One region of the Nocardioides ginsengisegetis genome, then DNA from elsewhere that is predicted to be linked to it. Evidence: predicted binding sites of a transcription regulator. Region 1 holds the regulator's gene; the other holds the start of a gene.

The links. The regulator LexA, encoded in region 1, represses DNA repair genes until DNA is damaged. The targets are predictions, from matches to a motif close to TCGAACANNTGTTCGA.
Region 2: the regulator LexA is predicted to act here: its motif matches at 967-982, upstream of recA (recombinase RecA).

The regions. Positions count from the first base shown of each region.
Region 1 covers NZ_JACGXA010000001.1:3,210,998-3,214,406, forward strand. Annotated here, with positions in the region: gene FB382_RS15480 (SDR family NAD(P)-dependent oxidoreductase) at 1-32, opposite strand, end outside; gene FB382_RS22950 (GNAT family N-acetyltransferase) at 125-916, shown strand; gene lexA (transcriptional repressor LexA) at 1,055-1,807, shown strand; gene FB382_RS15495 (phosphatase PAP2 family protein) at 1,924-2,775, shown strand; gene FB382_RS15500 (alkaline phosphatase D family protein) at 2,867-3,409, shown strand, end outside.
Region 2 covers NZ_JACGXA010000001.1:1,367,007-1,370,415, forward strand. Annotated here, with positions in the region: gene FB382_RS06390 (sensor histidine kinase) at 1-919, shown strand, start outside; gene recA (recombinase RecA) at 1,158-2,207, shown strand; gene FB382_RS06400 (regulatory protein RecX) at 2,197-2,796, shown strand; gene FB382_RS06405 (GNAT family N-acetyltransferase) at 2,806-3,409, shown strand, end outside.

The sequences.
Region 1 (3,409 bases):
ACACAGCTGGTGTGGACAGGCGGTGCAGACATGGGGGACGAAGGCTGGGCGGCAGGCATGGCGGGAGTCAACCAGATCCGCGAATTCGCCGATCCCGATGTCCCACGCGGCGTACGGTGCCCCGGTGACCCCCGTGCTTGCTGATCCGCGGGTGGCTCCGGTCGAGGACAACCTCATGGAGTTCCTGCGGGTGACGGCCTCCAACCCTTCCTTCGGGACCGAGGGTGCCGCCGACCTCCACACCTGGCACACCACCGTGCCGCACCCCGTCTTCAACGGCATCGCCGGCGCCCGCTTCGCACCCGGCGAGGAGCTGCGCCGCACCCGCGAGGTGCTGGCGGCCTACGTCGGCCGAGGACTCCCCTTCCTGTGGTGGGGCTCCCCCTCCACGATGACGGCCGAGATCGCCGACACCCTCGTCGCCGCCGGCATGTTGCGCGACGAGACGCCCGGCATGCATCGCGTCCTCGACGGCCCGGTGCCGATGCCGCCGCCCGGCCCCGGCGTCCGGATCCACGTCGTGGGCCCGGAGTGCCACGCGGCCACCGCGCGGGTGATGACCGAGGGCTTCGGCTTCCCGGCCGAGCTCGCCGGCCCGATCGTGGAGATGATGGCGCCCTTCGACGCCGCCGACCTCCTCACCGTGCTCGCCACCGTCGACGGCCAGCCCGTCGCCTGCGGCACCGCCTGGCTCACCGGCCGCACCGCCGGCCTCTACAACATCACCACGCTCGAGGCCGCGCGCGGGCGCGGGATCGGGTACGCCGTCACCGCGACGCTGCTCGAGATGGCGCGTGACCGGGGCTGCACCGAGGCGATCCTGCACGCCACCGAGATGGGCCGGCCGGTCTACGAGCGGCTGGGCTTCGAGGAGGTCTGCCGGATGCCGATGTTCGTGTGGGTGCCCCAGCTCTGACCGTGACGTGGCGCCCCACTCCGGCGCGACACGCTGTTCGAACAGATGTTTGAACAGACGGGCCGACATGGCTACGGTGGGAACACCGGCCCGGGGTGCGTCCCCCGGGCGCACCGCCGTACACCGGAAGGCACCGCCATGGCCACGAAGAAGACGGGCGACGACTCCCCCACCAAGGCTGCACGGGGTCGAGTCGCCGAGCTGCCCGACGGTCCCCCGGACGCCCACGGCCTGACCCCGCGCCAGCAGCGGGTCCTGGCCCACATCAAGGAAGCCATCGAGAAGCGCGGCTACCCGCCCAGCATGCGCGAGATCGGCGAGGCGGTCGGGCTCACCAGCTCCTCCAGCGTGGCCCACCAGCTCAAGGTGCTCGAGGAGAAGGGCTTCCTCAAGCGCGACCCCAACCGGCCGCGGGCGCTCGAGGTCTTCCTGCCCGAGGTGATGAAGGCGCGGCGCTCGATCTCCTCGGCCGACGAGTCGACCTACGACGAGACCGGCGTCGGCGACGCGATGCCCGCCGCCTCCTACGTGCCGATGGTCGGCCGGATCGCCGCCGGCGGCCCGATCCTGGCCGAGGAGCGGGTCGAGGCGATCTTCCCGCTGCCCCAGGAGCTGGTCGGCGACGGCACGCTCTTCATGCTCGAGGTCGTCGGCGACTCGATGGTCGACGCGGCCATCTGCAGCGGCGACTACGTCGTGATCCGCCAGCAGCCCACCGCCAGCAACGGCGAGATCGTGGCCGCGATGATCGACGGCGAGGCCACCGTCAAGACCTTCCAGCGCAAGGACGGCAAGGTCTGGCTGCTGCCCCACAACGACACCTACGAGCCCATCGACGGCACCCACGCGACGATCCTCGGCAAGGTCACCGCGGTCCTGCGTCGGGTCTGATCGGGGTCCGCTAGCCTCCTCACCGGAAATCTTCACGAACCCCCGAGATAAATCCCGGGAACATTTCGGGGGTATTCCGTATTTTGGTACATGTGGGAACGACTGAGGGTGGGGGTATGTCTCTGACTGCCCTGCGCCGACGCCACCCGCAGATCGTGCGGGGCGTGCTCGAGATCGTCCTCATCCTGGCCCTCTGGGTGGGCTACAGCCTGTCCCGGCTCGTCGCCGACACCGCGATGGGGCCGGCCATGCACCGGGCCCACGAGCTGCTCCGCTTCGAGACCGTGCTCGGCATCCACTGGGAGGTGCCGCTCAACGAGCTGTTCACCAACCACCGGGTGATCGGGCTGCTCGGCTCCTACTGGTACGCCTCCCTCCACTACGTCGTCACGGCCGCGGTGCTGCTCTGGCTCTACCGGCTCGGCACCCGCGTCTACGCCCCGGCCCGACGGGCGCTGGTGATCGGCACCCTCCTCGGGCTCGCGGCCTACCTGCTGATGCCGACGGCACCGCCGCGCTTCATCACGGGCTACGTCGACGTCCTCTCCCTGCACGCCTCCGACGGCTGGTGGGCCTCCGACGCCTCCGCGCCGCGCGGGCTCGGCGGGCTGACCAACGAGCTGGCCGCCTTCCCGTCGCTGCACGCCGGCTGGGCCCTGTGGGTCGCCATCTCGCTGCAGCGCCACGCCCGCCACCGGTGGGTCCGCGCGCTCGGCTGGACCTACGCCGTCGGCACCGGCGTCGTCATCATCGGCACCGGCAACCACTGGGTCATCGACGTGCTGATGGGCTACCTCGTCATCGCCGCCGGCTGGGCCGCCGCCGAGTGGGCGCCACGCATCCCCGTCCTCGTCTCCGCGCCCGCCGCCCGGCCGATGCCGGCCGCCGCGGCCCCGCTGCCGACACCGGCCCCGGCCCCGCTCACGCGCAGCCTGCCCACGCCGGCCGCCCGCAGCCGCCTCGACTGACCCGCGCCACCCCGGGGTGACCTGCGGGTGAACGGACGGTGCTCACACCGCCGATCCGGAACACGCCCGGCGCTGGCTCGTTGGGCCTCTCGTGAGCTCTCCCCGTGACATCCCCCCTGCCCAGCCCCTGACCTCCCGCCCCGTCGGTCGACGTACGGTCCTGGCCACCGGCACCGTCGGCGCCGTCGGCGTGGCCGCGGTCTCCTCGCCGCTCGCGACGGCCGCCCCGGCAGTAGCCGCGTCAGGGGCCGCGGGCGACGGCGCGGTGTTCGCCCACGGTGTCGCCTCGGGCGACCCGCTGCCCGAGGGGGTCGTGCTGTGGACCCGAGTGACGCCGACCGCGGCGAGCACCCCCGGCTCCGGCGCGGGCCCGAAGGTCACGGTCCGCTGGGAGGTGGCGCGAGACGCGGGGTTCCGCGACGTCGTACGCCGAGGCCGCTTCGAGACCGGCCCGAGCCGCGACCACACCGTCAAGGTCGACGTGCGCGGCCTGCGGCCCGCCACGGCGTACCACTACCGCTTCCACCTCGGCGACGCCACGAGCCGGGTCGGCCGCACCCGCACGGCTCCCGCCCACGACGCGACGCCGGACCACCTGCGCTTCGGCGTCGTCTCGTGCGCCAACCTGCAGGCC
Region 2 (3,409 bases), 1.8 Mb from region 1:
GGTCGTGTCCGGACTGGTGTCGGTCGTGGTGGCGCTGGCTCTCGGCGCGGCCGTCGTGCACTGGTCGCTCTCGCTGCGCGAGGACGCACGCCGGCTGGCGACGCCCGGCTCGTTCACGGCCGTGCGGCGCGGTCCCACGGAGTTCCAGGCCCTGTCCGACGAGCTGGCGCGCACCAGCCAGCGGCTCGAGGAGTCGCGGGTCCGCGAGGCGCGGCTCGAGGAGTCGCGCCGCGAGCTCGTCTCCTGGGTCTCCCACGACCTGCGCACCCCGCTGGCCGGCATGCGGGCGATGACCGAGGCGCTCGAGGACGGCATGGCGCCGGACCCGGAGCGCTACCGGCGCCAGATCCGCACCGAGGTCGACCGGATGGTGCGGATGGTCGACGACCTCTTCGAGCTGTCCCGGATCCACGCCGGCGTCATGCGGCTCGCGCCCGAGACCGTCATGGTCGGCGACCTGGTCAGCGAGGCGATCGCGGGGGCCGACCCCGTCGCCCGGGCCCGCAGCGTGCGCCTCGGCGGCAGCGTCGAGGAGGGCATCGAGGTCTGCGCCGACCCGGCCGGCCTCTCACGGGTGGTCTCCAACCTGATCATGAACGCGATCCGGCACACGCCGGCCGACGGGGTCGTGGAGATCCACGGCCGCTCGGTGGCCGACGGGATCGAGCTGAGCGTCACCGACAGCTGCGGCGGCATCCCGCCCGAGGACATGGAGCGGGTCTTCGACCTGGCCTGGCAGGGGAGCAGTGCCCGGACGCCCGAGCACGGCCCGGCCGAGGTGGGGCGCGGGGCCGGCCTGGGGCTGGCGATCGTCAAGGGCATCGTCGAGGCCCACCGGGGCCGGGTGCTGGTCGAGAACGTCCCCGACGCCGAGGCGGCGTTCGGCTGCCGGTTCCTGGTGCACCTGCCGCTCGCCTGAGCGCGGGCGCCACGGGTCCAGGCGACACGCCGTACGGCGTGCGTGAGTCGAACACGTGTTCGGGCTACGGTGTGTCCACAGGTGGCGCGCAGGTCGACGTTGTCCCCAGCGAACAGGTGCGGAGCAGGCTCCGTCCCGGTTCTGTCGGAGGTCTCCTCTAGCGTCTCTCACGACGATGACTACTCAGACGAAAAGACCACGACCCGGCGGCGCGAAGCCCCAGAAGAAGGGAAACACCATGGCTGGTGCAGACCGCGAGAAGGCCCTGGATGCGGCCCTCGCCAACATCGAGAAGCAGTTCGGCAAGGGCTCGGTCATGCGCCTCGGCGACGAGGTCCGCGCGCCGCTGCAGATCATCCCCAGCGGCTCGATCGCCCTCGACGTCGCGCTCGGGCTCGGCGGCTTCCCGCGCGGGCGGGTCGTGGAGATCTACGGCCCGGAGTCCTCCGGAAAGACGACGGTCGCGCTGCACGCCGTGGCCAACGCCCAGCGCGCCGGCGGCATCGTGGCGTTCATCGACGCCGAGCACGCCCTTGACCCCGACTACGCCAAGAACCTCGGCGTCGACACCGACGCACTCCTGGTCTCCCAGCCCGACTCCGGTGAGCAGGCCCTGGAGATCGCCGACATGCTGATCCGCTCCGGCGCGCTCGACCTGATCGTCATCGACTCCGTCGCCGCGCTCGTGCCGCGGGCCGAGATCGAGGGCGAGATGGGCGACAGCCACGTCGGCCTCCAGGCCCGCCTGATGAGCCAGGCACTGCGCAAGATGACCGGTGCCCTCAACAACTCCGGCACCACCATGATCTTCATCAACCAGCTGCGCGAGAAGATCGGCGTCATGTTCGGCTCGCCCGAGACCACCACCGGTGGCAAGGCGCTGAAGTTCTACGCCTCGGTCCGCCTCGACGTGCGCCGCATCGAGACGCTCAAGGACGGCACCGACATGGTCGGCAACCGCACCCGCGTGAAGGTCGTCAAGAACAAGGTCGCCCCGCCGTTCAAGCAGGCGGAGTTCGACATCATGTACGGCAAGGGCATCAGCCGCGAGGGTGGCCTGATCGACGTCGGCGTCGAGGCGGGCCTCGTCCGCAAGGCCGGCGCCTGGTACACCTACGAGGGCGATCAGCTGGGCCAGGGCAAGGAGAACGCGCGCAACTTCCTGCGCGACAACCCCGACCTGGCCGACGAGCTGGAGAAGAAGATCCTCGAGAAGCTCGGAGTCGGCCCGACGGTCGACCAGCCGGCCGACCCGATGGCCGACCCGCTGGGTGTCAATGACTTCTGATCCCTGGACGGGTGACGTCGAGGTGGGGGTTCGTGCCTGGATGGGCGAGCCTCCACCCGCCGCGCCGCCGCCGGTGGACGAGCAGGCGCTCGGCCCGGATGCCGACCCCGAGTCGGTCGCCCGCAAGATCCTCCTCGACCAGCTGACCGGGCAGGCGCGCAGCCGCAAGGAGCTCAGCGACAAGCTGGGCAAGAAGGGCGTCCCCGACGAGATCGCGACCCGCCTCCTCGACAGGTTCGAGGAGGTCGGCCTGGTCGACGACGACGCTTTCGCGCGGTCCTGGATCGCCAGCCGCCAGCCTGGCAAGGGCCTGGCCCGCCGGGCCCTCGCCCAGGAGCTGCGCCGCAAGGGCATCGACGACGAGGTCGCCAAGGAGGCGCTCGACGAGATCGACCCGGCCGACGAGGAGTCGGCGGCCCGGGTCCTGGTCCGCAAGAAGCTGCGCACCCTGTCCCGTGTCGACGACACCGTCGCCACGCGGCGGCTCGTCGGCCTGCTGGCCCGCAAGGGCTACCCCTCGGGCCTGTCGTTCGCGGTCGTCCGGGAGGAGCTGGCCGCCTCGGACCGCGACGCCCCCGACCTGCCCTAGTCTCGGGGCGTGGCCCAGCATCCTGAGCACGTCGTGGTGCACGACCGTGGTCGTGAGCTCGCGGGCGTCGTGCACGCGGGGGAGTCGTGGGCGGCCGCGGCCCGGCGGATGGCCGCCAGCCGGCACGCGGAGCCGGTGCCCCTGGACCTCTCCGGCGAGGTGAAGCACTTCGCGGTTGACCACGACTGGGTGGTCACCGTGCGTGCGATGACCCGCGGCGACCTGCCGGCCGTCACCCGGTGGCGCCAGGAGCAGCACGTCCACAAGTGGTGGGCCTCCGACGGCGAGGCCACCGCCGAGACCGTCGCGGCCAAGTACGGCCCCAGCATCGACGGCATGACCCCGACGCGGATGTGGGTGGTCGAGGTCAACGGCCGCTCCGTGGGCTTCGTGCAGGACTACCGGATCGGCGACTACCCCGACTACGCCCTGCTCGGCCCGGACCCCGCGGCGATCGGCGTCGACTACGCGATCGGCGACCCGGTGTGGACCGGCCGCGGGCTCGGCGTACGTGTCCTGTGGGCCTGGATGCTCCGCGCCCACAAGCGCTTCCCCACCTCCGAGCAGTTCTTCGCAGCCCCCGACCACCGCAACGCCGCCTCGTTGCGCATCC